Regions from separate parts of the Streptomyces sp. NPDC127097 genome, predicted to be linked through region 3. Evidence: riboswitches for the same ligand, from Rfam matches in the RefSeq annotation. Region 3 holds a riboswitch; each other region holds the start of a gene.
What was found. Region 3 has a riboswitch for cobalamin ahead of ACFWJW_RS12620 (prenyltransferase/squalene oxidase repeat-containing protein). Riboswitches for the same ligand answer to the same signal wherever they lie in the genome.
Positions count from the first base shown of each region.

Region 1: linked by a shared signal. The riboswitch ahead of ACFWJW_RS34845 (cobalamin biosynthesis protein) and the one ahead of ACFWJW_RS12620 (prenyltransferase/squalene oxidase repeat-containing protein) in region 3 are both predicted to bind cobalamin.
Region 2: linked by a shared signal. The riboswitch ahead of metE (5-methyltetrahydropteroyltriglutamate--homocysteine S-methyltransferase) and the one ahead of ACFWJW_RS12620 (prenyltransferase/squalene oxidase repeat-containing protein) in region 3 are both predicted to bind cobalamin.

Region 1 covers NZ_JBHXFI010000079.1:11,412-21,492, reverse strand. Annotated here, with positions in the region: gene ACFWJW_RS34870 (anion permease) at 1-38, shown strand, start outside; gene ACFWJW_RS34865 (hypothetical protein) at 63-299, shown strand; gene ACFWJW_RS34860 (extracellular solute-binding protein) at 278-1,708, opposite strand; gene ACFWJW_RS34855 (caspase family protein) at 1,705-4,323, opposite strand; gene ACFWJW_RS34850 (hypothetical protein) at 4,329-4,766, opposite strand; cobalamin riboswitch at 4,969-5,119, shown strand; gene ACFWJW_RS34845 (cobalamin biosynthesis protein) at 5,273-6,358, shown strand; gene ACFWJW_RS34840 (cobyric acid synthase) at 6,441-8,012, shown strand; gene ACFWJW_RS34835 (putative cobaltochelatase) at 8,068-10,081, shown strand, end outside.
Region 2 covers NZ_JBHXFI010000004.1:676-10,756, forward strand. Annotated here, with positions in the region: gene ACFWJW_RS05215 (Ig-like domain-containing protein) at 1-809, shown strand, start outside; gene ACFWJW_RS05220 (aldo/keto reductase) at 907-1,965, opposite strand; cobalamin riboswitch at 2,152-2,339, shown strand; gene metE (5-methyltetrahydropteroyltriglutamate--homocysteine S-methyltransferase) at 2,512-4,836, shown strand; gene ACFWJW_RS05230 (phosphocholine-specific phospholipase C) at 4,897-6,954, opposite strand; gene ACFWJW_RS05235 (class I SAM-dependent methyltransferase) at 7,181-8,083, shown strand; partial or broken gene ACFWJW_RS05240 (MFS transporter) at 8,128-8,280, opposite strand; gene ACFWJW_RS05245 (ATP-binding protein) at 8,351-8,905, opposite strand; gene ACFWJW_RS05250 (xanthine dehydrogenase family protein molybdopterin-binding subunit) at 9,046-10,081, opposite strand, start outside.
Region 3 covers NZ_JBHXFI010000012.1:72,176-82,256, reverse strand. Annotated here, with positions in the region: gene ACFWJW_RS12630 (CbiQ family ECF transporter T component) at 1-796, opposite strand, end outside; gene ACFWJW_RS12625 (SCO2322 family protein) at 793-1,491, opposite strand; gene ACFWJW_RS12620 (prenyltransferase/squalene oxidase repeat-containing protein) at 1,491-2,798, opposite strand; cobalamin riboswitch at 2,968-3,128, opposite strand; gene ACFWJW_RS12615 (MBL fold metallo-hydrolase) at 3,266-4,348, opposite strand; gene ACFWJW_RS12610 (aldehyde dehydrogenase) at 4,647-6,098, shown strand; gene ACFWJW_RS12605 (ferredoxin) at 6,098-6,331, shown strand; gene ACFWJW_RS12600 (TetR family transcriptional regulator) at 6,655-7,323, opposite strand; gene ACFWJW_RS12595 (glycosyltransferase family 4 protein) at 7,563-8,975, shown strand; partial or broken gene ACFWJW_RS12590 (methyltransferase domain-containing protein) at 9,046-9,795, shown strand; gene ACFWJW_RS12585 (prenyltransferase/squalene oxidase repeat-containing protein) at 9,966-10,081, shown strand, end outside.

The DNA of each region.
Region 1 (10,081 bases), on a different contig from region 3:
CCACCCCGCGTGCCAAGGCCGCGACGGTCACCCGCTAGCTGTCATCACCTAAGGAAAACTCCATGAGCATCGACTGGGCAGCTCTCGGCCAGGTCTTCGGCGTCACCCTCGTGGTGACGGTCGGGATCGTGGGCCTGTTCACCGTCGGCATCGCCGGCACGTCCCGCAAGGCGGGCCAGGAGGGTGCGGCAGCCGTGGTCGCCGCACCGGGTGCGGGCGCACGGGCCGGCGCGGTGGCCGCCTTCGGCCTCTGCGCGGCGGCGGTGGCCTATGGCATCTATCTGATCGTGGCCGGCTGACGCCGCCGGCCACGACGGACCGGGCGCCTCGTCCGTTGTTCGCCCCGTCCGCCGAGCGCGTCATCGGCCTCCCGGGCCAGCCGGTCGGCGATGGCGGTGCCGCCGACGCCGTTGAGATAGGCGGACACCCCGATCTGGACGACCTTGCTGAAGGTCTGGTAGTGCGCGCTGCGCGGGCGCGGTGCGGCCGCCATCAGCGCCGCGTGCAGGGTGCGGGGGTCGGGCCGGGGCTCCGGCCGCCCCGCGGCGCCGTGCTCACCGTGCTCGGCGTCGTCGGGCGGCAGCGGGCAGTGCGGTGCCGTGGCCGCCTCCCGGTAGGCCGAGTCGCGGGTGGCCGCGAATCCCCGCTCCAGCAGACAGCGTTCGCTGCCGGGGCCGGTCAGCGCCTCAATCAGGGACCGCGCGCCGGCGGGCCGGGTCGTGCCGGCCGCGAGGGCGAGATTCTGCCCGCCCAGCACGGACATCCGCTTGCCGTCGCTGGGGCGGGCCGGCAGCTGGGTGACGTCGAACTGCTCGCCGGGCGTGAGCTTCTCGGCGACCGAGGCGTACTCCACCGGCCAGTTGCGCATGAACAGCGCGCGGCCGTCGGCGAACCAGCGGCGGCTCTCCGTCTCGTCCATCGTGGTGGCCTCGTGCGGCATGATCGAGTCGAGCCGGAGTTTGAGGTCGGCGATGCCCTGCTGGAGCGCGCCGACCTGCTCGCCCTTGGTGAAGCTGGTGGCGTCCGGGTCGCCGCCATTGACCCAGGCCGACTCCAGGGTGTTGACGGTCAGCCCCTCGTACGGCCGCAGCTGGGCGACCATGCCGTACATCCTGGGCCGCCGCTTCTTGTGGCCGGTGGCGGCGTCCCGGGCGGACTCGCGGTTGTAGTCCTGCGCCACCTCGGTCGCCACGTCCTTCAACTCGCCCCAGTTGGACGGGGCGCCGTGGCCGTACGCGCGCAGGATGTCCTTGCGGTAGTAGAGCAGCCCGGCGTCGGTGTTGAAGGGCACCCCCCACACCTTGCCGCCGTACTCGACCGTCTTGGCCACGCTGTCGAGGAAGTCGCCGTTCAGGGCCGTGGCCCAGGGACGGATCACGCCCGCCTCGGCGAACTCCGCGGTCCAGGCGACATCGAGGTTGAGCACGTCGTAGCCGCCGTTGCCGGACTGGCCCGCCGCCAGCAGCTGGCTGCGCTGGCCGTCGGCGGTGTCCGGGAGTTTCACGATCCGGACCGTACGGCCGGTCCGCCGCTCCCAGTCGTGGATCAGGTCCTGCCGGACGCCCGAGCTGCTGAGGTCGCTGCCGGTGGCGAGGACGATCGCGCCCTTCTCCGGGACGAGTTGCTCCCCCGGGGTGCAGCCGCTCGCCGCGAGCGTCAGGGCGAGACAGGCCAGGGCGGCGGGTGCGGCGGTGCGTGGTGCGGTCATCGGTCCCCCTTGGTGGCCGTGCCGATGGAGGCGATCCGTCCGGCGAGGGTGTCGACGGCCTGCGGGCCGCCGGGGACACACTGGCCGTGGGAGGCGTCGGCCAGCCGCTGGAGGGCGAAGGTGTCACAGCCGTTCTTGCCCAGCGCCAGCGCCAGGACGGGCACTTCGGGGCCCTCCTCGACGAGGGTGCCGAGGGTCCGCTCCACGCCCGCCGCGCGCGCCGGGCCCGCGCCGTCGTCCTGGTCGAGGATCAGCACGATGGCCTTGTTGGTGGCCGGGGACTTCTTCATCCTGCGCACCGCGCGGGTCAGTGCTTCCTCCATCGCGGCCCCGTGCTCGACCAGTTCGCCGCCCGCGATCCGGTTCAGCGCGGCCCGGCCCGGTGCCGGGTCGGCGCTGCCGGGCGCGACGAGCTCGCGCACCGCGTCGGCGTCGGTGGGGTGCGCGCGGTCCGGGAAGGCCCACAGGCCGTAGGTGTGGCGGGCGCCGACCATCTCCAGGACGCGCCCGGCCGCGCGCACGGCGGTCGGCAGCCGGCCGCCGTCGGCCATGGAGGTGGAGGTGTCGAGGAGGATCAGCACCTGGCTGGACTTCTGGGCCTTGTCGTAGCCGTCCAGTACCTGGGAGACCTGGTCCGGGTCCGCTCTGAAGGGGACGGTCGGGGCGAGGGGGCTGACGTCCGCGCGGCTGTCGAGCAGCGGTGAGCCCGCCCCCGGGCCGGTGCCGTGCACCCCGCGGTAGCCCTGGGCGGTGAGGGTGCGCTGGCCGCCGTCCGGGGCGCGCAGCCAGGTCGCGAAGCGGGCCACGGCGGCCTGCCGTGGGGTGGCGTCCCTGGTGCCGTGCCAGTCGACCCGGATCAGGGGGTGGTCGAGGGCGGGGACCTGCCGGGGGTAGTAGGCGACGTAGCGGTTGCGGAGCGGGAGCGGGGCGTCCAGGGCCGGGCAACTGCCGGTGGCGCGGCCGAGGTTGTAGTCGGCGAGGGACTTCTCCGAGACCAGGGGCGCGGACTTCGTACGGTCGACGGAGCCGGCGGCGTCCGCGTCGGGGCGCAGTGAACACAGCAGTTCGGTGCTGCCCGCGTACTGGCTGCCGGGGGCGGACAGCCGTTCCTCGGCGTGCCGGGCGAGGGTGAGGTCGGGCGCGCCGGACGAGGTGGCGTCCGCGCCGTCGTGGGCGAGGTAGAGGCCGAGGGTGTGCAGCAGTCCGGTGCCGGACAGCACCGGGCTCGGCCGCAGCAGCCGGAGGTCGCGGTGGGTGCGGTCGGTGCCGGTGAGCAGCTCCCGCCAGGAGGCGCCGGCCGGTTCGACGTCGTCCAGCCGGCGGGGTGCCGGGATGCCGACGACCAGGGGCGTGTAGGCGACCGGGGCGCTGTAGTGGAGCGTCGCCGGGGAGTTCTTGGCGGGCATCCCGCGGCGGGCCTCGTAGTAGTCGGCGGTGGATTCGGGGATCCAGATGTCGGGCTGGGGTCCGGGCCGGTAGAGGGGGTCGATGTCGTCCGGCCCGTCCTTGCCGGTGCCGTGGGCCTCGCCCTGCCAGCGGTCGGCGGCGGCGAAGCCCTGGTCGACCTGGTCCTTGGCGGCGGAGTAGACGGTGATCTGGGCGCGCCGGCAGCCGTCGGGGAGGTCGCCCTCGCCGTTGAGGGGCCGGGTGTTGGCGTCGGACATCTCGTAGCCGAAGGCCGCCTGGCGCAGCGCGGGTTCGGCCTCGGGCGCGGTGAGCAGCCGCAGTTCGAGGGCGGGCGGGCAGGCTTCGGCGCCGCGCGGGAGGTTCAGCAGGACGACGCCCGCGGTGGCCGGTACGGCGATGATCGCCAGCACCATCAGGATCCGGAACCAGTGCCGGAAGGAGGTGTTCAGCCGGCGCCGTAATCGGATCCGCAGCGGGGTGGGGGGCCGGATGCCTGGGGTGGCGAAGGACAGGATGACGTCGTCGACGGTGTTCTGCTTGGCCGAGCGGGGCTCCCAGACGTCGCCCATCGGGGTCCGCTCGCCCGCCAGTTGGTCCCGCAGCTCCCGGACCAGGTCCTCGAAGGTGACGAACCGCTTGCCGGGGATGCCCTGTTCCAGGATCTGCCGCAGGGCGCGGGTGAAGACACTGCCGCCGGTGGGCTCCTCGCCGCTGAAGATCCGGCGGTTGGGCTGGGCGGCCATCAGCAGCGACGTGGGGGTGCGGCAGGCGTGGAACGCCTCCCCGGCGTTGCCGGCGTAACAGCACTCCAGGACGATCACGATCCGGTCGGCCCGCGCGTTGTCCAGGTAGGACAGCACGGTGTCCTGCCAGGACACGGTTTTGTGCCGCCGTTCCGACGCACCGACCATGAGCTGGAGATTGCCGCCGTCCGGGCCGACCCGGCCGTGGCCGGAGAAGTACACCAGCAGCAGTCCGCGGGCCTCCTGGGTGACGGCGTCCAGGGCCTGTTCGACCTCCCAGGGCTCCTGGGGCCGGCAGATGACGACCTCGCCCTTGGTGAAGAGGTCGGTGCCGGGGGCGAGCAGGACGCGTTCGAGCTCCTGGGGGTTGTCCCGCACGGCGGGGAGCGGCCGCAGGTGGCGGTAGTCGTCGACACAGATCAGCAGCGCCCGGTTGACCTTGCCCCGTGCGTCGTATTCGGACATCCGGCTCAGTCCCCGGCGGTGCTGCCGCCCCCGTTCGCCGGGCTGCCCGGATCGGGGCGTTCGGGGGCCGGGGCGCCCGGTGCCGGGTCGCCCAGTGCGCGCAGTTCGCCGTCCCCGGCGCCGACCGCCACGGCGGGCCGTTCGCCGGTGTCACGTTCCTCCCTGCGGCGGCGCAGCCACTCGCGCAGGGCGATGGTCAGGCTCTTGGTGATCTCGGTGGCGACCGCGCCGACCACGACCAGGATCAGGTCGTCGACGCCGATGGCCATGTCGCCGGGGCCGTCGTCGCGCTCCCCCGCCGGCCGCAGTTCCCAGTCGTGCGACCGCCCGTTCAGCCAGGGCTCGCGCTCCAGCCACGCCTTGAGGTCCTCGACGTCCTGGTCAGGATTGTTCGTGCCCGTGATCCTGATACGGATCTCTTGACGGTCAGCGCGCTGCGGCATCCCCCGGCCCCCTTCCGGCGGCCCCTTCGCCGCCGTGCACCAGATAGTGACGCGGGATCAGGTGCGCGGGCAACCGTCCGTGACCCCCCAGCCACGCTGTGGCGTGCACCACAGCGCCTGCCACGGGGCAGCGTCGCAGGTCAAGGGTGAGTTGACGGCGTTCGCGGGGCGTGGTGGACTGCCGGAGCCAATCGGCGACAGCAGAGGAAGTCCGGTGCGAATCCGGCGCGGTCCCGCCACTGTCACCGGGGAGCGTTCCTCCAGCGAAGGCCACGGTCCGCCTCGCATACGTCGGATGATGTACGCGGGACTGGAAGGCCGGAGGACACGCCGATCCGGGAGCCAGGAGACTCTGGTCGCCGTCACGTCGAGCCAGGGCGCGGACCCTGAGTGAGGACATACCGCCATGCCCGGCCGCCCCTTGAGATCGCCACTGCCCGCCGCCGCAGGGCTCCTTCGGGGCCGGGCGGCACGTCACGGACACGCCCTGACGGCGGCCTGACCCGATGCGCGGCGAACACGCGGGATATGTGTGCGGCGCGGCCCTCGGCTTTCTCGGCGACCTGATCGCGGCGGATCCGCCGCGCGGCCATCCGGTGGCCGCGTTCGGCCGGGCCGCGGGCGCCGTCGAGCGCCGACTGTGGCGCGACCACCGTGGTTACGGGGCGGCTCATGCCGTGTTGTGCGCGGGCGGGGCCGCGGCCGGTGCGGCGCTGGTGGAGCGCGCCCTGCGGGGCGATGCTCCCGCTGCTTTGCTGTCGCTCCGTGGTGGCGGTGGGGTCGCGCTGACCGCGGCGACGGTCTGGGCCGTGCTGGGCGGCACCTCGCTGGGCCGGGAGGCGCGGGCCGTCGGCGGGGCGCTGACGGCGGGTGATCTGGACGTGGCACGGGAGCGGCTGCCGCATCTGTGCGGGCGCGATCCGCAGGCGCTGGACGGGCCGCAGATGGCCCGTGCGGTGGTGGAGTCGGTCGCCGAGAACACCTCCGACGCGGTGGTGGGCGCCCTGGTATGGGGTGCGTTGGGCGGGGTGCCCGGCCTGGTGGCGTTCCGTGCCGTGAACACCCTGGACGCGATGGTGGGGCACAAGTCGCCGCGCTACCGCCGCTTCGGCTGGGCCGCGGCCCGGCTCGACGATCTCGCCGGCTGGCCCGGCTCCCGGCTGACCGCCGCGCTGACCGTGCTCGCGGGCCCCGACCGGCGCGGTGCGCTGCGGGCCTGGCGGGCGGACGGCGGGGCGCATCCGAGCCCCAACGCGGGCCCGGTGGAGGCTTCGTTCGCGGGTGCGCTGGGCGTACGGCTGGGCGGCACGCTGGCGTACGGCGGGCGGGTGGAACACCGTCCGGTGCTCAACGGCGCGGCGCCGCCGGTGGCGGTGCCGGACATCGAACGGGCGGTGCGGCTCTCCCGCCGGGTGAGTGTGCTGGCGCTGGTCACGACGGTGGCGGCGCGGGCGGCCGTCGGCGTGGCGCGGGCGGCGGTGGCTCGGGGGACCGTGGCTCGGGTGGTGGCCCGGGGAGCGGTTGCTCCGCGGGCCGGGGGGCGCGGGCGTGAGGCGGGACCGGTATCCGGGCGTAAGGCGGGAGCGGTATGAGGCCGTCCGTTTTTTCCCCGCCGCCCACCCCCCTTCGGGGGGTGGGCGGGTGTAGTGACCCGAAGCGCAGGAGGAGGACCCGGTGAGCGGGCGGTTGAGGGCAGCCGGCGGGGCGGTCGGCGGTGGTCTGCTGGTGGCCGGGACGACGTCCGACGCCGGTAAGAGCGTGGTGACGGCCGGGATCTGCCGCTGGCTGGTCCGGCAGGGCGTCCGGGTGGCGCCCTTCAAGGCACAGAACATGTCGCTGAATTCCTTCGTCACGCGCGAGGGCGCGGAGATCGGACGGGCCCAGGCGATGCAGGCCGCCGCGGCGCGGGTGGCGCCGACCGCGCTGATGAACCCCGTGCTGCTCAAGCCGGGCAGTGACCGCAGCAGCCAGGTGGTGCTGCTGGGGAAGCCGGTGGGGGAGCTCAGCGCCCGGGGGTACTTCGGGGGGACGTCCCAGGGGAAGGCGCAGTACGCGGGCCGCCGGGAGCAGTTGCTCGGGACGGTGACCGACTGCCTCCAGGAGCTGCGGCGTACCCATGACGCGGTGATCTGCGAGGGCGCCGGCAGTCCCGCCGAGATCAATCTGCGGCGTACCGACATCGTGAACATGGGCCTCGCACGGGCCGCCCGTATCCCGGCGGTCGTGGTCGGTGACATCGACCGCGGCGGGGTGTTCGCCTCGTTCTTCGGCACCACCGCGCTGCTGTCCAAGGAGGACCAGGCGCTGGTCGCGGGCTATCTGGTCAACAAGTTCCGGGGCGATGTGACGCTGCTGGAGCCGGGCCTTGCGATGCTGCGCGGCCTCACGGGGCGGCAGACGCTGGGCGTGCTGCCCTTCGCGCACGGCCTCGGCATCGACGAGGAGGACGGACTGAGAGTGTCGCTGCGCGGCGCGGTGCGCGAGAGCGTGGTGGCTCCGCCGCACGGGGCGGATGTGCTGCGGGTGGCGGTCTGTGCCGTACCGCTGATGTCGAACTTCACGGACGTGGACGCACTGGCCGCCGAACCGGGCGTGGTGGTGCGGTTCGTGGACCGGCCCGAGGAGCTGGCCGACGCCGATCTGGTGGTGCTGCCGGGGACCCGGGGCACGGTCCGGGCGCTGGCGTGGCTGCGGGAGCGCGGTCTGGCGGACGCGATCGCCCGGCGGGCCGCCGAGGGGCGCCCGGTGCTGGGCATCTGCGGCGGCTTCCAGATGCTGGGCGAGCGCATCGAGGACGAGGTCGAGTCGAAGGCGGGCGTGGTCGACGGGCTGGGGCTGCTGCCCGTACGGGTGCGGTTCGCGGCGGAGAAGACGCTCGCGCGGCCGGCCGGCGAGGCGCTGGGCGAGCCGGTGGAGGGCTACGAGATCCACCACGGTGTCGCCGAAGTGACCGGCGGGGACGAAGAGTTCCTGGACGGCTGCCGGGCCGGCTCCGTATGGGGCACGCACTGGCACGGGTCCCTGGAGAGCGACGGCTTCCGCCGGGCCTTCCTGCGGCGGGTCGCGGCGGACGCGGGCCGGGCGTTCGTCCCGGCCCCCGACACCCGTTTCGGCGTGCTGCGCGAGGAACAGCTGGACCGGCTGGGCGATCTGATCGAGGAGCACGCGGACACCGGCGCGCTGCTGCGGCTGATCGAGGAAGGGGTGCCGGAGGGACTGCCGTTCGTGCCTCCGGGGGCGCCATGAGGGGTACGCACAGGACGAATACGGAGCTCAACGGCGACGTGGAGGACGACACAGCATGACGACCGCGCACAACACGACCCCGCAATACCCCTTCACCGCGGTGGTCGGGATGGCTGATCTGCGGCTCGCGCTGCTGCTGAACGCGGTGAGCCCCGCGGTGGGCGGCGTGCTGGTCCGCGGGGAGAAGGGCACCGCCAAAAGCACCGCCGTCCGGGCGCTGTCGGCGCTGATGCCGGCCGTGGACGTGATCAGCGGCTGCCGCTTCGCCTGCGCCCCGGCCGCGCCGGACCCCGGCTGTCCCGACGGGCCGCACGGGACGGGCGGCGTCGAGGAGCGCCCGACGCGGATGGTGGAACTCCCCGTCGGCGCCTCCGAGGACCGGCTGGTCGGCGCGCTGGACATCGAGCGGGCGCTGTCGGAGGGCGTGAAGGCGTTCGAGCCGGGCCTGCTGGCGGACGCGCACCGCGGCATCCTGTACGTCGACGAGGTCAATCTGCTCCATGACCACCTCGTGGACCTGCTGCTGGACGCCGCCGCCATGGGCGCCTCGTACGTGGAGCGCGAGGGCGTCTCCGTGCGCCACGCGGCCCGTTTCCTGCTCGTCGGGACGATGAACCCCGAAGAGGGCGAGCTGCGGCCGCAGTTGCTGGACCGCTTCGGGCTCACGGTCGAGGTCGCCGCCTCCCGCGAGCCCGACGAGCGGGTGACGGTCGTCCGCCGCCGGCTGGCCTATGACGCCGATCCGGCCGGTTTCGCGGCGGACTGGGCGGCCGAGGAGGACGCGCTGCGCGGGCGGATCGCCGCGGCCCGGGAGCTGCTGCCGCGGGTGACGCTGGGCGATGCGGCGCTCCGGCAGATCGCCGCGACCTGTGCCGCGTTCGAGGTGGACGGGATGCGCGCGGACATCGTGATGGCGCGTACCGCCACCGCGCTGGCCGCCTGGGCGGGGCGGACGGACGTCCTGGAGGAGGACGTGCGGCAGGCGGCGCTGCTGGCGCTGCCGCACCGCCGGCGCCGCAACCCCTTCGACGCCCCCGGCCTGGACGAGGACAAACTCGACCGGACGCTGGAGGAGTTCGGCGCGGACGAGAGCGCGGACGAGGGCACGGACGGCGACGACGACCCGGATCCGGACGGTCCGGACGGCGGCCCCGACGGGGGCGGCCCGGAGGGCGGCGGGCGTCCGCCGCAGGACGGCGGGCCGGAAGAGGCGCCGCTTCCGCCGGAGGCCGAACTCCCCCACCAGCAGGAGCGGGAGGCCCCACAGACCCCGCAGACCCCGCAGACCCCGGAGCAGGCCGAGCCGGAGAGCGCGCCTCAGGGGGGCGCGGCCGGGGAGAAGGCGGCGGTCGGGGCCACCGAGCCGTTCCGCACCCGGCGCCTGGACGTACCGGGCCTGGGCGAGGGCGCGGACGGCCGCCGCTCCCGGGCCCGTACCGCCCACGGCCGCACGACCGGCGCCCGCCGCCCGCACGGCGCCCTGGGCAAGCTGCATCTGGCGGCGACCGTGCAGGCCGCGGCGCCGCACCAGCGGGCCCGCGGCCGCAGCGGGCGGGGGCTGGTGGTGCGCCGGGACGATCTGCGCGAGGCGGTCCGCGAGGGGCGGGAGGGCAATCTGGTCCTGTTCGTCGTGGACGCCTCCGGTTCGATGGCGGCGCGGAAGCGGATGAGCGCGGTCAAGGGCGCGGTGCTCTCGCTGCTGCTGGACGCCTACCAGCGGCGCGACAAGATCGGCCTGATCACCTTCCGCGGCACCGGCGCCGAGCTGGCGCTGCCCCCGACGTCCTCGGTCGAGGCGGGTGCGGCCCGGCTGGAGCAGCTGCCGACGGGTGGCCGTACGCCGCTGTCCGAGGGCCTGCTGAAGGCCCATGAGGTGCTGCGGGTGGAGCGGATGCGGGATGCCTCGCGGCGGCCGCTGCTGGTGGTCGTCACCGACGGCCGGGCGACCGGTGGCCCGGAGCCCGTCGTCCGGTCCGCCCGCGCCGCCCGGCTGCTGGCCGGTGAGGGCACCGCGTCGGTGGTCGTGGACTGCGAGGCGGGCCCGGTGCGGCTGGGTCTCGCGGGCGAGC
Region 2 (10,081 bases), on a different contig from region 3:
AGTTCACCACGGAGCAGGCCGGCAAGGTCAACAAGCTCACCAACACCCCGTCCGGCGGCCAGACCGTGGGCACCGGAATGCCGGTCTCGATCCTCTTCGACAACCCGGTGGCCAAGGACCGGCAGGCCGAGATCGAGCGGGCGCTGAAGGTCACCACCCAGCCCAAGGTCGAGGGCTCCTGGGGCTGGGTCAAGGACTACTCCGGCAAGGACCGGATCGACTGGCGGCCCAAGGACTACTGGCCGTCCGGCACCAAGGTCTCCGTGAAGGGCGCGCTGTCCGGTATCAACTCCGGTGACGGCGGCTGGTTCGCGCGGGACTACAACTTCGGCTTCACCATCGGCGCCGACCACAAGGCCGTCATCGACGTCCCCTCGCACACCATGACGATGTACGAGAACGGCAAGAGCGTCGGCACCATCTCCGGCTCCGCGGGCTCCCCGCAGGACCCGACCCGCGGCGGGGTGCACACCGTCCGCAGCAAGAACGCGGCCGAGACCATGGACTCCGCCACCATCGGCCACGGCAGCGAGTGGATGCTGGACTCCAAGTGGGTCACCCACCTCACCGCCTCCGGGACGTTCCTGCACTCCGCCCCGTGGAACAAGTCGATCGGCGTGGAGAACAACAGCCACGGCTGCTTCGGCATGACCACCTCGGACGCCAAGAGGGCCTACGACTTCCTGACCATCGGCTCCACGGTCGAGGTCAAGAACACCACCAACACCAACAAGACCGACGTCGGCAACGGCCTGGAGGTCTGGCAGGAGAGCTGGCAGCAGTGGCAGCAGCGCAGCGCGCTGCGCTGACCCGGCCCGCGCTCCCGCGGTAGCCGAACGGACGCCGCCGCCTGACTGCTCAGGCGGCGGCGTCCGGCTTTGGGGCGACCCGCGTTGCGGCGTCCGGTCAGCGGATGTCGCTCGTCGTACGGCGGTGGGTGGAGCGCCGGTCCTCGATCTCGGCCCAGCGGTCGCCGTAGACGTTCTCGATGACGCCCGGCTGCCGCAGGAAGTCGTGCGGGAAGCCCAGCGGCACCTCGCTGGTCCGGTCGAGCCGGTCCAGCGCGTCGGCGTCCAGGGTGAGGTCGACGGCGCCGAGATTGTCGCGCAGCTGGCTCTCCTTGGTGGCCGCGATGATCGGAATGATGTTGCCGGGCCGGCTGCGCAGCCAGGCCAGGGCCACCTGTGCGGGGCTCCAGCCGCCCTGCTCGGCGACCTCCAGCACCGCGGTGAGGGTCTCCTCCTCAAGGTGGTTCGGGGTGGCGCCGTCGTCCGCGGTGGCCAGCCGGCCGGTCTCCCCGCGGCGGTACTTGCCGGTGAGCTTGCCGGCCGCGAGCGGTGCCCAGGCCAGCACGGCCAGATCGAAGGCGCGGGCCTGCGGCAGCAGCTCCCGCTCCGGCGTCCGCTCCAGCAGGTTGTAGCGCAGCTGCGAGCCCGCGAACGCGGTCCAGCCGCGCAGTTCGGCAAGGGTGTTGGCCTGCGCGATCTCCCAGGCGGGCCAGTCGGACACCCCGATGTAGAGCACCTTTCCCGAGCGCACCACGTCATCGAGCCCCCGCATGACCTCCTCCACCGGCGTGAAGTTGTCCCGGGCGTGCACCCACAGCACATCGAGGTGGTCGGTGCGCAGCCGGTCCAGGCTCGCCTCCACCGACCGCACCAGGTTCTTGCGGTGGTTGCCCGCCGCGTTCACATCGCCCTGGTGGGTCATGCAGGTGTACTTGCTCGCCAGGACGAAGCGGTCCCGGCGGCCTTCCAGCAGCCCACCGAGGATCCGCTCGGAGGCGCCGCCGGTGTAGATGTTCGCGGTGTCGATGAAGTTGCCGCCCGCGTCCGTGTAGGCGTCCAGGATCCGGCCGCTGGTGTCCTCGGCGGCGCTCTGGCCCCGGTCGTCGCCCATGGTCATGGCGCCCAGGCTCAGCTCGCTCACCCGCAGACCGGTCCTGCCGAACAGTGTGTAGCGCACGAGGTTCCCTTCGTTCAGCGACAGCGGTAAGTCGTGCGCCCACGCTAGGAGCTGGAGCGCACTCCAGGGCAAGCCACGGCACCGCGGGCGGGGGCGCGTTGCCGTCCCGGCGGTGGCCGATGTCACCTATGGGAGGTCCGGTGGCGGTGTCCCCCGCGGGCGGCAGCGCCTAGGCTGGCGCGTGCAACTGGTTCGCCCTGCCCGCCAGGCAGGCGCGTCGCAAGAGGGAACCCGGTGGAATTCCGGGACTGCCCCGCAGCGGTGAGTGGGAACGACCGCCGTCATACGCACTGGGCCCGGCCGGGTCTGGGAAGCGACGGCCAGTAGATGTCCGCCTTCGGCGGATGTGCCCGCGAGTCCGAAGACCTGCCAGTGCCCCCGCGCGACCGGTGTGCGGGGTGATCTCGGTGACCTCGAGGGCGGGTCGGCGGACACATCGGGCGGGCACGGCCGGCGGAAGAGCGCCGGGTCCCGCCGGGTTTGCCGTTCCTTCGCGCCCCCGACTGTCCCGTGGTCCATGGAGACAGACTCGCGAAGGAGAGTTCCGTGACCAGCAGGTCCGCAGCCGCGGCAGCACGAGCGACCGTGCACGGCTACCCCCGTCAGGGGCCGAACCGTGAACTCAAGAAGGCCATCGAGGGCTACTGGAAGGGCCGCGTCGGCGCCGACGCGCTCCGTACCACCGCCGCCGGTCTGCGCCGCGCCAACTGGCGGCAGCTCGCCGAGGCCGGCGTCCATGAGGTGCCGACCGGCGACTTCTCGTACTACGACCACGTCCTGGACACCAGCGTGATGGTCGGCGCGATCCCGGCGCGGCACCGCGCCGCGGTGGCCGCCGACCCCCTGGACGGCTACTTCGCGATGGCCCGCGGCACCCAGGACGTGGCGCCGCTGGAAATGACCAAGTGGTTTGACACCAACTACCACTACCTCGTCCCGGAGTTGGGGCCGGACACGGTCTTCGCCGCGGACTCCGCCGCGCAGGTCGCCCAGCTGACCGAGGCACTCGGCCTCGGACTCGCCGCGCGGCCGGTCCTCGTCGGGCCCGTCAGCTACCTCCTGCTGGCCAAGCCCGCGCCCGGCGTCGCGGCCGGCTTCGATCCGCTGACGCTGCTCGACCGGCTGCTGCCCGTCTACGCCGAGGTGCTCGCCGATCTGCGGGCGGCCGGCGCCCGCTGGGTGCAGCTGGACGAGCCGGCGCTGGTGCAGGACCGCTCCCCCGCCGTGCTGAACTCCGCGGCCCGCGCCTACCGGGACCTCGGTGCGCTCACCGACCGCCCGCAGCTGCTGGTCGCCTCGTACTTCGACCGGCTGGGCGAGGCGCTGCCGGTGCTGGCCAAGGCGCCCGTCGAGGGCCTGGCGCTGGACTTCACCGGCCCCGCGGCCGGCAACCTCCAGGATCTCGCGGCGGTCGGCGGGCTGCCCGGCAAGCGGCTGGTCGCCGGCGTCGTCAACGGCCGCAATATCTGGATCAACCACTACGAGCAGTCGCTGGCGACCCTGGGCACGCTGCTCGGACTGGCCGAGCGGGTCGATGTGTCGTCCTCCTGCTCGCTGCTGCACGTCCCGCTGGACACCGGGGCCGAGCGGGACATCGACCCGCAGATCGCCCGCTGGCTGGCCTTCGCCCGGCAGAAGACCACGGAGATCGTGACGCTGGCGCGCGGTCTGTCCCGGGGCACCGGCGCCATCGCGGCCGAACTCGCCGCCAGCCGCGCGGACCTGGCCTCCCGGGCGGGCTCGGCGCTCACCCGTGACCCGGCGGTGCGGGCCCGCGCCGCGGCCGTCACCGAGGCCGACGGCCGCCGATCCCAGCCGTACGCCGAGCGGTCCGCCGCCCAGCGCGCGCACCTCCGGCTGCCGCTGCTGCCGACCACCACCATCGGCTCGTTCCCGCAGACCGCCGCGCTGCGCACGGCGCGGGCGGAGCTGCGGGCCGGGCGGCTGGACGCCGAGGGGTACGAGGAGCGGATCTCGGCGGAGATCCGCGAGGTGCTGGCCTTCCAGGAGAAGGCCGGGATCGACGTCCTGGTGCACGGTGAACCGGAACGCAACGACATGGTCCAGTACTTCGCCGAGCAGCTGACCGGCTATCTCGCCACCCAGCACGGCTGGGTGCAGTCCTACGGGACCCGCTATGTCCGGCCGCCGATCCTGGCCGGGGACATCTCCCGTCCCGAGCCGATGACGGTGCGCTGGACCCGCTATGCCCAGTCGCTCACCGAGCGGCCGGTCAAGGGCATGCTCACCGGCCCGGTCACCATGCTCGCCTGGTCCTTCGTCCGCGACGACCAGCCGCTGGGTGACACCGCCCGCCAGGTGGCGCTCGCGCTGCGCGACGAGGTGAACGACCTGGAGGCGGCGGGCACCTCGGTCATCCAGGTCGATGAGCCCGCGCTGCGCGAGACGCTGCCGCTGCGTGCGGCCGGCCACGCCGCGTACCTGGCCTGGGCCACCGAGGCGTTCCGCCTCACCACCGGCGGGGCCCGTCCGGACACCCAGATCCACACCCATATGTGCTACGCGGAGTTCGGTGACATCCTCCGGGCCATCGAGGACCTCGACGCCGATGTCATCAGCCTGGAGGCGGCCCGCTCCCATATGCAGGTCGCCACGGAGCTCGCCACGGCCGGCTACCCGCGCGAGGTGGGGCCCGGGGTCTATGACATCCACTCGCCGCGCATCCCGGACGTGGCCGAGGCAACGGCCTTGCTGCGCAAGGGACTTGCCGCGATTCCGGCCGAGCGGCTGTGGGTCAACCCGGACTGTGGTCTGAAGACCCGTGGCTGGCCGGAGGTGCGGGAGGCCCTGGAGAACCTGGTCACCGCGGCCCGGGAGGTCCGCGGCGGGCTGCCCGGCGGGGCTTCCTGACGCCGTGCGGGCCGGGGCCGGCACCCGTGGGGGCGCCGGTCCCGGCCCGTCGTGGGCGGCTCAGCCGGTGATGATCGCCGGGTCGCTCACACCGACCTCGCCGGTCTCCACATGGCCGGCGAACCGGCGCAGGAAGGCGGGGTCGGTGTCAGAGGTGACCGACAGGTCGTACCAGCGCTTGCTGGCCCGCAGGTCGACCGACTTCTTGACGGTGGCGCCCGCCCGGACCGGGTAGGTCTCGGCGGGGCCGCCGTAAGCCTGCGTGACGGTGAGGTGGCAGTCGGTGCGGCCGGGGTTGGTCAGGGTGAGTACGACGCGGCCGGCCGTCTTGTCATGGCGGGCGGTCACCTCGGGCCCGGTCTTCTTGCCGTTGCCCTTGAAGGTGCGCAGGAAGCCGTTCGGGCCGTGGACGGACAGGTCGTAGACGTCCTTGGAGTAGGACGTGTTCCAGGTGTCGGAGATCTTCTTGCCGGCCTCCGTGGTGTACGTCCAGGGGCCGTCGGTGCGGTTGCCCGCGGTGACGGTGAAGCAGGCGCCCGCCTTGTCGCCGCTCTTGAAGGTGAGGGTGAAGCGGCCGGTGGACGGGGTCGCGGACCCGTCGACGAGCGGCTCGTACGGCAGCGGGCGGGCGGGGCGGGAGCCCGGCTCCTGCTTGGGCAGCACGGGGTTGGCCGGCGGCTTCGGCACATAGCTGTCGTGCCGCTCCTTGTCCGGCGGCTGGTAGCCGTCGGTGGCGGGGAGCGAGGCCGGCTTGGTGTTCTCCAGCCCGAAGTCGAAGGCGGAGGTCAGGTCGCCGCAGATGGCGCGCCGCCAGGGCGAGATGTTCGGCTCGTGGACGCCGAAGCGGCGCTCCATGAAGCGGATGATGGAGGTGTGGTCGAAGACCTCGGAGCAGACGAAACCGCCGGTGCTCCAGGGTGAGACGACGAGCATCGGGACGCGCTGGCCGAGGCCGTAGGGACCCGCGGAGTACTTGGCGTTGCCGCCGAAGCTGTCGAGCGTGGTGTCCACGGTCGACAGGCCCTGGTCGGCGGAGGCCGGCGGGAAGGGCGGCAGGACGTGGTCGAAGTAGCCGTCGTTCTCGTCGTAGGTGATGAACAGCGCGGTCTTGCTCCACACCTCGGGGTTGGAGGTGAGCGCGTCCAGCACCTGGGAGACGTACCAGGCGCCGTAGTTCGCGGGCCAGTTGGGGTGCTCGGAGAATGCCTCGGGGGCGGCGACCCAGGAGATCTTGGGCAGCTTGTCGGCCTTCACATCGGCCTTGAGCCGGTCGAAGTAGCCGTCGCCCTCCTTGGCGTTGGTGCCGGTGCGGGCCTTGTCATAGAGCGGGTCGCCGGGCTTGGCGTTGCGGTACTGGTTGAAGAAGAGCAGGGAGTTGTCGCCGTAGTTGCCGCGGTAGGCGTCGTCGATCCAGCCCCACTTGCCGTCCGCGTCCAGGCCGTCACCGATGTCCTGGTAGAACTTCCAGGAGATCCCGGCCTTCTCCAGCCGCTCCGGGTACGTCGTCCAGTCGTACCCCTCCTCCTCGTTGCCGAGGACCGGGCCGCCGCCCTTGCCGTCGTTGCCGACGTGACCCGTGTACATGTAGTAGCGGTTGGGGTCGGTCGCCCCGATGAACGAGCAGTGGTACGAGTCGCAGACGGTGAACGCATCGGCGAGCGCGTAGTGGAACGGGATGTCCTTACGCGTCAGATGGGCCATCGTCCCGGCGGTCTTGGCGGCGATCCAGTTGTCGTACTTGCCGTTATTCCATGCCTTGTGGCCGCCCGCCCAGTCGTGGTCGAGGCCGGCGATGAACTGCATGCCGAGGTCCTCGGCGTCCGGGTGGTAGGGCAGCACCTCCTTGTCGCCGTCCGGCTGGTGCCAGACGGACTTCCCGCTCTCCAGGACGAGCGGACGCGGGTCACCGAAGCCGCGTACGCCCTTGAGCGAGCCGAAGTAGTGGTCGAAGGAACGGTTCTCCTGCATCAGGACGACGATGTGCTCGATGTCGTTGATGGATCCGGAGCTTCGCTTGGCGGGGATGGCTGCGGCACGGGCGATGCTGCTCGTCAGGGCCGAGGCACCGGCGGTGGCGCCGGCGATCTGGAGAAAACGCCGGCGATTCAATTCAGGCATGGGGCTGGGAACCTCTTCGCTTGTGGGGGAGTTGCCGAAATGACGGGTGTTGGTGTGCGGTTGTGTGAGGAGTGGTGCGGAACCACGGTCAGCAGAGTGTTCCAAGAGGAACGAGCGCCAGGGAAGGGGGGGTGTCGCAGGTATGGCACATCGGGGTACGTGCGACGAACTCCCTGGTCGGCGACGTCGTACAGCCACCCGCGAACATTTCACACAAGGGGGAATAATGAGACAGGGTAAGGATCAGGCCGTGGCCGGGGACGGCGGGACACCGCTGCCCGACGAGATCGCGGCGGGCAACGCCGGGCAGGCCGAGACCTGGAACGGGGACGACGGACGGTACTGGGTCCAGCAGCGGGAAAGGCAGGAGGCACGGTATCGCCTGCTCACCCCGCACTTAATGGCGGCGGCCGGGATCCGGGCGGACAGCCGGGTGCTGGACATCGGATGCGGCAGCGGCGGGACCAGCCTGGAGGCGGCGCGGGCCGCCGCCGAGGGGTCGGTGCTCGGCGTCGATGTGTCGGCGCCGATGCTGGCCGCGGCCCGGAAGCAGGCCGCGGGCTCCGGACTGCCGCAGATCACCTTCGAGCGAGGGGACGCCCAGGTCCATCGCTTCGAGGACGGCGCCTTCGACATCGCGATCAGCCGTTTCGGGGTGATGTTCTTCGCCGACCCGGAGGCGGCGTTCGCGAATATCGCCCGAGCGCTGCGTCCGGGCGGACAGTTGGCGTTCCTGTGCTGGCGGAGCCTGCGGGACAATGCCTATCTGACGGTGCCGATGGACGCCATCGCCCCGTATGTACAGCTGCCCGAGCTCGATGCGCCCGGCGCCCCGGGCCCGTTCTCACTCGCCGACGCCGACCGGATCAAGAAGCTGCTGGACAGCACGGGATTCGACGAGGTCACGATCAGCGCCGTCGACGAGCCGATGTGGATGGGCCCCGATCCGGACGACGTGGTGGCCTACCAACTCGACATGCCGGGGTCGCGCGCGATGCTCGCCGAGGCGAGTGCGGAAGCGCGGGCCAAGACGGTGACCGCGTTGCGGGATGCCCTGGCCGAACACCAGGGCTCCGACGGCGTCACGCTCGGCAGCGCGGCGTGGCTGGTGACGGCCCGGAGGCGATGACCGGCTCGACGGCCCGGATCCGGTGAGGGGCCGGGAGGGCGATCCCAAGGCGGGGCGGGCAGTCCGGCGGACCGGGAGGCGTCCGGTGGGGCGCCGGTGAGCAGATTCCCGAGGGTGATGCCGATACCGCAGATGGTGTTGTAGAGCCCGTAGTGGGTCGCGACCAGGCGGTTACCGGACAGCCGGACGATGGTGTCCGGGCGAGGCGCGACCGCGGTCGGCGTCAACACCTCGCCACTTCGTTGACGGCGCTTCGTTGGCGGCGGGTCAGACCAGCGACGCCTCGGACGAGGCCGCGGGAGTCTCGGCGCCGGTCTCGGCGACGGCTTCCCGTACGGGCTCGGCGAGCGGCTCGGCCGGCACGGGCGGCGGCACCGCCGGCTGGCCCTTCGCGTCGGGCACGCTGCGCAGCGGGGTGCGGCTGGTCAGCGGCGTCTTGCGGGCCGCCTCGACCCGGCGGGTGAACCAGATGACCTTGCCGTCCGGGGTGCCACAGGTGCCCCAACTGTCGCTCAGCGCCGCCACTCTGGAGAGCCCGCCGCCGCCCGCGCTGAGCAACTTCGGCAGCCGCGGCCCCTGGTCGGCGACGGAGGCCGTGAGGTGCCGGCCGGTCCAGCGGAGTTCGACGACGCACGGCGCGTCCGGGCCGATATGGCGATGGACGTTGGTCAGGAGTTCCGCCACTCCCCGGCATACGGGCGGGATATGCAGCTCAAGATCCCAGTACCGCAGGTGCGCGGCCAGAATCCGCTGGATCTGCGGCACACGCTCCGCCGAAGCATGCAGTTCGACCGTGTAGTGCCGGTCGCTGGGAAGTGTCATGTCGTGGCTCCTCACCGCGAGGCTCACGCCCTTCACCTCGTTGGACCAACGAACCCCGAAACACGAAGAGTGAGCAATAATCACGTATGGGTCATTTGTCATGGTGACCCGGCCGGGCGGGTTCCGCAACTGATCTTGGTTCAGTGGAGTCCGCCGGCCCGGCCCTCCCCCGGCCGGTCCACCAGCCGCGGCAGGACCTTGTCCGGGGTGAGCGGGAGGTCGCGGAACCGGACCCCGGTGGCGTGCCGGACGGCGTTGGCGAGGGCCGCCGCGGTGCCGACGATGCCGATCTCCCCGATGCCCTTGCTGCCCATGGGGTTGAGGTGGGGATCCTCCTCCTCCAGCCAGTGCGCCTCGATCAGCGGCACATCGGCGCAGGCCGGAATGTGGTACGAGGCCAGATCGCACTCGGCGAAGTCACCGAACGCGGGATCCAGCACGCTGCCCTCCATGAGCGCCATCCCCAGCCCCATCGTCATGCCGCCGATGAACTGGGAGCGCGCCGTACGGGAGTTGAGGATGCGGCCGGCCGCGTAGACGCCCAGCAGCCGCCGCGTCCGGACCTCTCCGGTGACGGTGTCGACCTGGACCTCGGCGAAGGTGGCGCCGAAGGCGTGCCGGGCGTACGGGGAGCCCTCGGCCGTCTCCCGGCGGGTGTCGGCGGCGGCGGTCAGCCCGTCGGCCGGGAGCGGTCCGACGTGGTCCCGGAGCCGGTGCCGCAGCGCCGTACAGGCTTTGTGGACGGCCCAGCCCCAGGACGCGGTGCCCGCGGAACCGCCGGCCAGCATCGCGGGCGGCAGATCGCTGTTGCCGATCTCGATCCGGATCCGCTCCTCGGGCACGGCCAGGACACCGGCGGCGAGCTGCGCGAGCACGGTGCGGGCGCCGGTGCCGATGTCGGTGGCGTTCACCCGGATGCGGAAACCGCCGTCGGTGGCGGCGTGCGCCTCGGCGGAGGAGGCGGCGACGTAGACCGGGTAGGTGGCGGCCGCGACACCGGTGCCCAGCAGCAGATCGCCCTCCCGGCGGACGCCGGGCCGGGGGTCCCGGGGCAGCCAGCCGAAGCGCTCCGCGCCCTCCCGCAGACAGCCGACCAGCTGACGGCTGCTGAAGGCGCGGTCGCTGTCCGGCTCGGTGTCCGGCTCGTTGCGCATCCGCAGGTCGACGGGGTCGATG
Region 3 (10,081 bases):
GCAGCCCGTAGCCGCTCCCGGTGTCCCCCAACAATCCGTAGGTTCCGGCGCAGACACCGAGCAGCCCGCCGAGGGTGAGCAGGGAGGTGAGGTGGCGTACGGCGGGCGGTACGTGGGCGCTGCGGCCGTAGCCGCGCGCGTCCATGGCCGCGGCCAGCGCCACCGAGCGCTCCAGCGCGCCCTCCAGCACCGGCAGTCCGACCTGGAGGAGTGCCTTGACCCCACGGTCGGGGCGCCCGCGCAGCCGGCGGGCGGCGCGCAGCCGCTGGACGTCGGCGACCAGGTTCGGGGCGAAGGTCATCGCCACGACAACCGCGACGCCCGCCTCATAGAGCGCACCGGGCAGGGACTTCAGGAGCCGGGCCGGGTTGGCGAGCGCATTGGCGGCGCCCACACAGATGAGGAGAGTGGCCAGTTTCAGTCCGTCGTACAGGGCGAAGACCATGCCCTCCGCAGTGACCCGGCCGCCGATCCGGACGCCCTTCGCCCAGTCCGGCAGCGGCACTTCGGGCAACGTGACGAGGGTGTGCGTACCGGGGATCGGCGAGCCGAGGAAGAAGGCGAAGACCAGCCGAATGACGATCACGACCAGCCCGAGCTTGACGAACGCGCCGTACGAGCGGGCCCACGGCGCGTCCGTACGACGTGCCGCGACGACATATCCGGCCACCCCCACCAGCAGCCCCAGCAGCAGTGGATCGGTGGTGCGGGAGGCCGCGGTGGCCAGGCCCAGCGCCCACAGCCACCAGGCGCCGGCGTGCAGCGCGGTGGTACGGGTCGCCTGCGGGGCGCTCATCCGCGCCGGCGGCGTGCCTGCCACACCGCTGCCGCACCCAGGGCGACGACGACCGCGGCCCCGCCGAGCAGTCCGGCGGACGGCCCTCCGTCGCCGCTTCCACCGCCCCCGTCGTTCCCGTCGGCACGGTCCTCCGCCGCTCCCGCGGACGGCGCAGCGGAGGACGCGGACCCCTTCGCCCCGTCCTTCGACCCGTTCACCGCCTCCGCGCACCCCGCCTTCGGATAGCCGGCGATGGCACACAGCAGGGCGTTGGCGTCGTAGCGCAGCGGCCGGGCGACCGCCGCCAGCGCCTCGCCCGCCGAGGCGTCCTCGGCCACCTGCGCACACTCCGTCCTGGCCGTCGGCGGCCGTTCGCCGCCGGGCGCGTCCGCCGCGGTGCCGAAGTCCAGCACGATGCCGATCCGCTTGCGGCCGTCCTTGGCGGGGGTGTCGCGGCAGATCATGTCGAAGTCGGCGGCCGGGCGCGGCTTGCCGGCCCCGGCGGAGTCGGCGCCGACGGTGAAGCGGAAGCCCTCGACCGCGCCGTCGGCCGGCCGCTGAGTGGCCGGCCCCTCGGTGGCATACGCCCAGGAGCCGCCCTTGCCGTCCCAGAACGACCAGTAGCGGTACTCCTGCGCCTGCGCGGGCCCAGCGGCCAGGCCGGTGACCGCACCGGCCAGCAGTACGGCGCCGGCGATCCTGGTCCGCCGCATCAGAGCTGGTTCTTCTTACGGCTGCTCAGCAGGAACCCGATGCCGGCGCCGAAGGCGAGGCCGACGCCGATGACCCACCACACCCCGATGCCGCCACCGTCCGTGGCGTCGTCGGCGTCCCCGGTGTCCTTCTGCGCCGCGGCGGCCGGCTTGGGGCCGGTGGCGTTGAGCGCGGCCACCAGGTCGGTGCCGCCGAAGGAACGCGGGTCGGTGCCGGTGGCGTGCGCGGCCAGCACCAGCTGGGCGTACGCCGCGGGCCCGTTCTGCTCGGCCCAGGCCGAGGCGTTCTTCTCCAGCCACTTCAGCGGCTTCGCGGCAGCGGCACCGTGCCCGCCGGCCGCCAGCGCCACCACGGCGTCGGCGGTGTTGCCGACATCGGGCTGCTTCTCGGCGCCCGGCATCGCGGAGAGCAGATGCTGTCCGTTCTTGTCGAGCTGCGCGACGAGGTAGGCGTCGCCGCCCGCCGCGGCCCCCGCCGGATCATCCTTCTTCGCGTCCCCGCCGTCCTTGCAGTTCAGCGGCTTGACCGGAGCGTTCGCCCGCTGGTCCGCGGGCGCGACGACGAAGCCCTTGCCGAGCACTCCGGTCGCGGCGGCCGCGGTGGCATCGGCGTTCGGGGCGGCGCCCTTGAGCTGGAAGGTGAACGCGCCGCGCTCGCCCTCCTTCGCGTCGCAGCCCAGCTGGAAGGTGAGCAGCCCGTCGTACGGGGTCTTGCCGCCCTTCTTGGAGGTCACGGACCGCGGCTTCTCGCCCGCCGCCGCGAGCGCGCCGATGACCACGGACGTGGAGTTGGCGTCGCTGGCCGAACCGGGCATCGAGCTCCAGCCGCCGTCATCGTTCTGCACCGATTTCAGCCAGCCCACGGCCTTTCGCACGGCGTCGCCGTGCCCGCCGAGCGCGGCCAGCGCCTGCACCGCGGCCGCCGTCTGGTTGGTGTCCCGCATGGTCTTGGCGTCACAGGGCTTGCCGGGCTCGGCACGGAAAGCGGTGAACGCGCCGTCGGCGCACTGCTGCCCGACCAGCCAGCGCACGCCGGACGCGGCCGGCCGCACTCCCACCGTGTCCTGCGCCAGCAGTGCGAGCGACTGCCGCCACACCCCGTCGTACTGCGGGTCCTTGGTGCCGTACAGGCCGTCCGGCAGCTTCTTGGGCGACGCGGACGGGGCGGCGTCGTCGGCGTACGCGGCGGGGGCAGCGGCCGTGCCCAGCACCGCCGCGGCCGCCAGCGCCGTGGCGGCGCGGCGCGCCAGGAAGGCGACGGGGTGCGTCAGGGGGGCCTGGTGAGCCATGGAAGCCATGGGGGCCATCGGGTCGGTGCCTCTCGGGTCGGGTCGCGGCGGTACACGCAGCCGCGCTCGGCCTGCCGCCCGCGCGGCGACCTCTTGGATCGCGGACGCGGTGGCACCGGGCTCAGCTCCGTATACCTCGACGGTGCCGCGCACCGGCCGTCCCTGTGGCGGACGGTTCCGGTGGCGGGAGCCTTGGTCGTGCCCCCTCGGGTGCTCCGGCTCGTACGGCCGTCCTGCCGGGCCAGCCGGCGCGGTACGGACGGGCCGTCCTCACGGTTGCGGGTCAGCGCCGGATTTCCACCGGCTTCCCCCGATCGGGTACGGATGAAGTTGTCCCGCACACCTTAACCGCCACCCGGCGGGCGCTCGCTCGCACGTACGAGCCGACGGAATCCGGCACGAGCCGGGCGGAGCGGCGCGCGAGCCGGGCGCGGGCGCTACACGGGCCGGGCGCACCGACGCCGGGTGCGAGAGGCCGGCCCCCCTCACACCGCCCGATACCGCACCGGATCCGACCCCGGCACCCACTCCGCCCGCCCCTGCTTCACCAGCCGGCGCAGATGGGCCTCGGCCTCCGAGACGGCGATATTGCGGGAGCCGTAAGGGATCTGCTCCCACGGACGGTTCCACTCCATGGCCATGGCGAGCTGCCAGACGGTGCGCGGTTCCTGGAGCAGGGATCCGAGCTGGGCCAGCCGCTCTTCGTGGTGGGCGATGAGCGTGCGCACCCGGCCGCCGGCGTCGGTGAACGCGTGCTGATGGGCGGGCAGCACCTCGGCGGGGCCGAGCCGCCCGACGCGTTCGAGGGAGTCGAGGTAGTCGCCCAAGGGGTCGGCGTCCTCCCCGGAGCCCTCCATGACGTGCGCTCCGGTCGGACCCCCCTCCTCGTCCGGGGCCTCGTACAGGCCGATGTGCGGGGTGATGCCGGGCAGGAGGTGGTCGCCGGAGAACAGCCGGCCGAAGCCGGGCGTCCGCGCCGAGGGGTGCTCCTCCTCCAGGTGGAGGCACACATGCCCGGGGGTGTGGCCGGGCGTCCAGATGGCCCGTACCCGGCGGCCCGGCAGGTCGAGCAGTTCGCCGGGGTCGATGCCGCGGTCCGGCAGCGCAGCCCGCCGGCCGGGCAGCTTCCGGCCGTTCCCGGTGGCGCGGGCCTTCCGCAGGGGCGCCAGATGGTCGTCCGGCGCGCCCGCCGCCGTGAGTTCGGCGAGCAGATGGTCGAGCCACTGGCCCGGTTCGGCCGCGCGGGTGCGGCGGACCACCGCGGTGTCGGCGGCGTGCATCGCGATCCAGGCGCCGGACGCCTCCCGGACCTTGGCGGACAGGCCGTGGTGGTCGGGGTGGTGGTGGGTGATCAGGACGCCGTGGAGGTCGGTGAGGGCGAATCCGCAGGCGGTGACGCCGGCGACGAGGGTGTCCCAGGAGTCCGGGTCGTCCCAGCCGGTGTCGATCAGCACCGGCCCGCGGTCGGTCTCCAGGAGGTGGACGAGGGTGTGGCCGAGCGGGTTGTCCGGGATGGGGACGGGGATGCTCCACACCCCGCCCTTGTGGTCGGTCACCTGCGCGGTCATCCCGGCCCCCTCTCGGTGTGGCATACACCCGGTACCCGGCCTCACTATAACTAGAACTGGTTTCAAAGCGGCTTGAAGTGCCCCTTCGGGTAGGGCGAGTTGGGATTCGGCCGACGCCGTGGACTCCTCCAACTAGAACTGGTATCAGTTCCTGAGGTGCATGGGCTGATGCCTCGTCAGCAACCACGCCCGAGGCACCTCCGAGGCACGTCCAAGGCACCTTCGAGGCACCCAGGCAACGACAGCGAACCGGCAGGGACCGCCGGAACAGGCGGCCGACCCGCAGGAGGCGGCAGCGATGAGCGACCTCGTCGAGCACGGAAAGCTCTACATAGGCGGTGAGTGGGTCGATCCGGCCGGCCGGGACACGATCGAGGTCGTCTCGCCGCACACCGAACAGGTCATCGGCCGGGTGCCGCACGCCTCGCGGGCCGATGTCGACCGTGCGGTGGCCGCGGCCCGTACGTCCTTCGCGTCCGGGGTGTGGGCGAACGCCCCGTTGGCGGACCGGATCGCGGTGGTGACCCGTATCAAGGACGCCTTCGCGGCCCGCAGCGAGGAGATCGCCAAGGTCATCAGCGCGGAGAACGGCACCCCGTTCACCTCCGGCGTCATGGTGCAGTCGCTGGCCGCGATGCTGGTGTGGGACGCGGCGCTCACGGTGGCCCGCGACTTCCCGTTCGAGGAGCGGCGGGGCGGGGTGCTGGGGCCGCTGCTGGTGCGGCGGGAACCGGCCGGGGTGGTCGCGGCCGTGGTGCCGTGGAACGTCCCGCAGTTCACCGCCGCCGCCAAGCTCGCGCCGGCGCTGCTGGCCGGCTGCTCGGTGGTGCTGAAGGTGTCACCCGAGACCCCGCTGGACGCGTATCTGCTCGCGGAGATCGCGACGGAGGCCGGGCTGCCGGCGGGGGTGCTGTCGATCCTGCCGGCGGACCGGGAGGTGAGCGAGTACCTGGTCGGGCACCCCGGCGTGGACAAGGTGTCGTTCACCGGCTCGGTGGCGGCCGGCAAGAGGGTCATGGAGGTCGCGGCCCGCAACCTCAGCCGGGTCACGCTGGAGCTCGGCGGCAAGTCCGCGGCGGTGATCCTGCCGGACGCGGATCTGGACGCGGCGGTGGCCGGCATCGTGCCGTTCGCCTGGATGATCAACGGCCAGGCGTGTGTGGCCCAGACGCGGATCCTCGCCCCGCGCAGCCACTATGACGAGATCGCCGAGCGGTTCACCGCGGCGGCCTCGGCGCTCACCGTCGGCGACCCGCTGGATCCGGCCACTGAAGTCGGCCCGCTGGTCGCCCGCCGTCAGCAACAGCGCTCGCTCGACTACATCGCGCTCGGGCAGCAGGAGGGCGCCAAGGTGCTGACCGGCGGCGGCCGCCCCGAGGGGCAGACCACGGGCTGGTATGTCGAGCCGACCCTCTTCGGCGAGGTCGCCAACTCCATGCGGATCGCCCGTGAGGAGATCTTCGGCCCGGTCATCTGTCTGCTGCCGTACGACGACGAGGCGGAGGCGGTACGGATCGCCAACGACTCCGACTACGGGCTCTCCGGCTCGGTGTGGACGGCCGACGTCGACCGCGGCATCGAGATCGCCCGGCAGGTGCGCACCGGCACGTACTCGGTGAACACCTTCAGTATCGACATGCTCGGCCCGTTCGGCGGCTACAAGAACTCCGGCATCGGGCGGGAGTTCGGGCCCGAGGGCTTCGGCGAATACCTGGAGCACAAGATGATCCATCTGCCGGCGGGTGCCTGATGGGGGACCGCTGGCGGGTGGTGGTGGACCGGAACGTCTGCATCGGGTCGGGGATGTGTGCCGCGGCGGCGCCGGACGGTTTCCGCCTCGACTCGGCGCGGCAGTCGCATCCGGTGGCGCCGGAGACGGACGCCGCCGAGAGCGTGCTGGCCGCGGCCGAGGGATGCCCCGTGGAAGCGATCACCCTCACCGTGGCCGACAGCGGCGAGGCGGTCTTCCCGCCGGAGGAATGAGCGACGGTGGCACGGCCGGTGAACGACGGCCCGGGGCGCGGGGCGGGAGCCCCGTGGCCGGGGCCCGTAGGGGGCGTGGGGCGGAGTCCCGTAGGGGGCCGGTGGGCCCCTTGCGGGCCAACTACCCACGGCGGAGGCGGGGTTAACGCGCGTGGGCCGACGAGGTGACACGGCCCCGCGCCCCGGGTGGTACGGGCCCCACGGCCCTGGCGGTACGGGCACCACGACCCTGGTAGTGCGGGCCCCGCGCCCTGGCGGTACGGGCCCAGGCCCTGGCGGCACGGCCCCACGCCCCCGGCGCTACGGGCCCCACCCCACTGCCCTCAGCGCTCCCGGCCCCCCGACCGGTTCCGCGACCGGTCTCCCGACCGATCCCCCGACGTGACCTCGATCAGCCGGCACACCGTCTCGATGTCTATCTTCACCTGGGCGATCGATGCCCGCCCCGACAGCCACGTGATCAGGGCCGAGTGCCAGGTGTGCTCGATGACGCGGACCGCGGAGAGCTGCTCGGGGGTGGCGGGGCCGTCCAGGCCCATCGCGTCGAGGATGATCGCGGTGGTCAGCCGGGAGACGGTGTCCACCTCGGGGCTGACGGAGCGGTCCGCGAAGGTCAGGGCGCGCACCATCGCGTCCGCGAGATGCGGCTCGCGCTGGAGGGCGCGGAACGCGCGCATCAGGGTCTGGGCCACCCGCGCGCCCGGGTCCTGCTCCGACGGCGGGCGCTTGCGCAGCGTCTCGTGCATGTGCTGGAGCTGGTCCTGCATGGTGGCGACCAGCAGATGCACCTTGGAGGGGAAGTAGCGGTAGAGGGTGCCGAGCGCGACGCCCGAGGACTCGGCGACCTCGCGCATCTGCACGGCGTCGAAGCCACCACGGGACGCCAGCTTGGCGCTGGTGTGCAGGATGCGGCGGCGCCGGGCCTCCTGACGCTCGGTCAGGGGAGGACTCGCGGGAAGGGTCGGTCTGGCCGCCTTGGATTCCGTAGTCATATTTCCCATTCCGTGGCATTCCGTCCGCGATGCGGCGAGTGCCGGTGGTGTGCTCGGCACAGCATGGCAGGGGGGCGGGTGGTGGCGCGAATCACCTGGTGCGGCTCTTTTCGCTTCGTTCTCGGCCGGTAGATTCGAAGCTCGGTGAACTGATCAGTAGCCAATAAGTTCTGAAACTTGTTCTAGATTACCGCCAGCGGTTACGCTCCGGCGAAAGTCCAGTGAGAAGGGGGCCGAGCGTGACCGCAGAGGCCGTCCAGGCAGCCGCGCCTCGCCCCGCAGAGGCCACCCCGGCCTCCGCCCCGACGAACGGCGAGCGTCCCCTGCGGATCGCGATGCTCACGTATAAGGGGAACCCGTTCTGCGGCGGCCAGGGCGTCTACGTACGGCACCTCTCGCGCGAACTGGCCCGTCTCGGCCACTCCGTCGAGGTCATCGGCGCCCAGCCCTACCCCGTCGTCGACGACGGGGTGACCCTGACCGAGCTGCCCAGCCTGGACCTCTACCGCCAGCCGGACCCGTTCCGTACGCCGAAGCGCGGCGAGTACCGCGACTGGATCGACGCCCTTGAAGTCGGCACGATGTGGACCGGCGGCTTCCCCGAGCCGCTGACCTTCTCGCTGCGGGCCCGGCGCCATCTCGCCGCCCGCCGCGGCCAGTTCGATGTGGTCCATGACAACCAGACCCTCGGATACGGCCTGCTCGGCGGCCCCGGCGCCCTCGGCGCCCCGCTGGTCACCACCATCCACCACCCCATCACCGTCGACCGCCGGCTCGACCTGGCGGCCGCCGGCGGCTGGAAGCGCCGGGCCTCCGTCCGCCGCTGGTACGGCTTCACCCGTATGCAGAAGCGCGTGGCCCGGCGGCTGCCGTCCGTGCTGACCGTCTCCGGCTCCTCCCGCCAGGAGATCGTCGATGACCTCGGGGTGGCCGCCGACCGGATCCATGTGGTGCATATCGGCGCCGACACCGACCTGTTCTCGCCGGATGCCTCGGTGCCCGAGGTGCCCGGCCGGATCGTCACCACCTCCAGCGCGGATGTCCCCCTCAAGGGGCTGATCCACCTCGTCGAGGCGCTCGCCAAGGTGCGCACCGAACAGCCCGACGCGCATCTGGTGGTCGTCGGCAAGCGCGCCGACGACGGGCCGGTCGCCGCCGCCATCGAGCGGCTCGGTCTGTCCGGCGCCATCGAGTTCGTCAAGGGCATCAGTGACCCCGAACTCGTCGACCTGGTGCGCAGCGCCCAGATCGCCTGTGTCCCCTCCCTCTACGAGGGCTTCTCGCTGCCCGCTGCCGAAGCGATGGCCACCGGCACGCCGTTGCTGGCCACCACCGGCGGCGCCATCCCCGAGGTCGCCGGCCCGGACGGCGAGACCTGTCTCGCGGTGCCCCCGGGGGACGCCGGTGCGCTGGCGGGCGGACTGCTCCGCCTGCTGGGCGACGAGACGCTGCGCCGCCGGCTCGGCGCGGCCGGCCGGGAGCGGGTGCTGGCCCGCTTCACCTGGCGGCAGGCCGCCCTCGGCACCGCCGAGCGCTACCGCGAGGCCATCGCCCTCCAGAGAGGCCGGGCCGGCGCCCGCACCCTCCCCGGGGCGGCGTCCGGCGGGCCCGCCGGCACCGCGACCGCGCCGAGTGCCGCCGGGCACGCCTAGTGGCCCGACCGGCCCGTAGTTCCTTCCGCAGCCACCACCGCCACCAACCGCCGGACGAAAGCAGAACGCCGTGCTGACCGTCGACTTTTCCCGCTTCCCGCTCGCTCCGGGCGACCGTGTGCTCGACCTGGGGTGCGGCGCCGGCCGGCATGCCTTCGAGTGTTACCGGCGCGGCGCGCAGGTCGTCGCCCTCGACCAGAACGGCGAGGAGATCCGCGAGGTCGCCAAGTGGTTCGCCGCGATGGAGGAGGCGGGCGAGGCCCCGGCGGGCGCCTCCGCCACCGCCATGGAGGGCGATGCGCTGAACCTGCCGTTCCCCGACGACAGTTTCGATGTCGTGATCATCTCCGAGGTGATGGAGCACATCCCGGACGACAAGGGCGTGCTCGCCGAGATGGTCCGGGTGCTGCGCCCCGGCGGCCGGATCGCGGTCACCGTTCCCCGTTACGGGCCCGAGAAGGTCTGCTGGGCGCTCAGCGACGCCTACCACGAGGTCGAGGGCGGCCATATCCGCATCTACCGCGGCGACGAGCTGCTGGGCAAGATGCGGGAGGCCGGTCTGGAGCCGTACGGCACGCACCACGCGCACGGGCTGCACAGCCCCTACTGGTGGCTGAAGTGCGCCTTCGGGGTGGACAACGACAAGGCGCTGCCGGTGCAGGCGTACCACAAGCTGCTGGTCTGGGACATCATGAAGAAGCCGCTGGCCACCCGGCTCGCCGAGCGGGCGCTGAACCCCGTCATCGGCAAGAGCTTCGTCGTCTACGCCACCAAGCCGCATCTGCCCCAGGCGGCCACCGCCGAGCCGGCCGCCGCGGAGGCGAGCGAGTCCGCCGCGCCCGCCGCCCCGGCCGCCGGGCCGGCGGCCGGGACCGCCGCGAAGGCCCGCAAGTCCGCGGCGGGCACCAAGTCCGGTGCCAAGGCCCCTGCCAAGTCCGGTGCCAAGCCGGCCGCCAAGCCCTCCGCCAAGCGCTCCGCCGGGGCCGCCAAGTGACAAGTCCCGGGCGTACCGAACGGCTCGTCCTGCCGGGGGTGCTCACCGCCGAGCAGGCCGCCCGCACGGTGGCCGGCATCCTGGCGACCCAGCGGCCGGACGGCGCGATCCC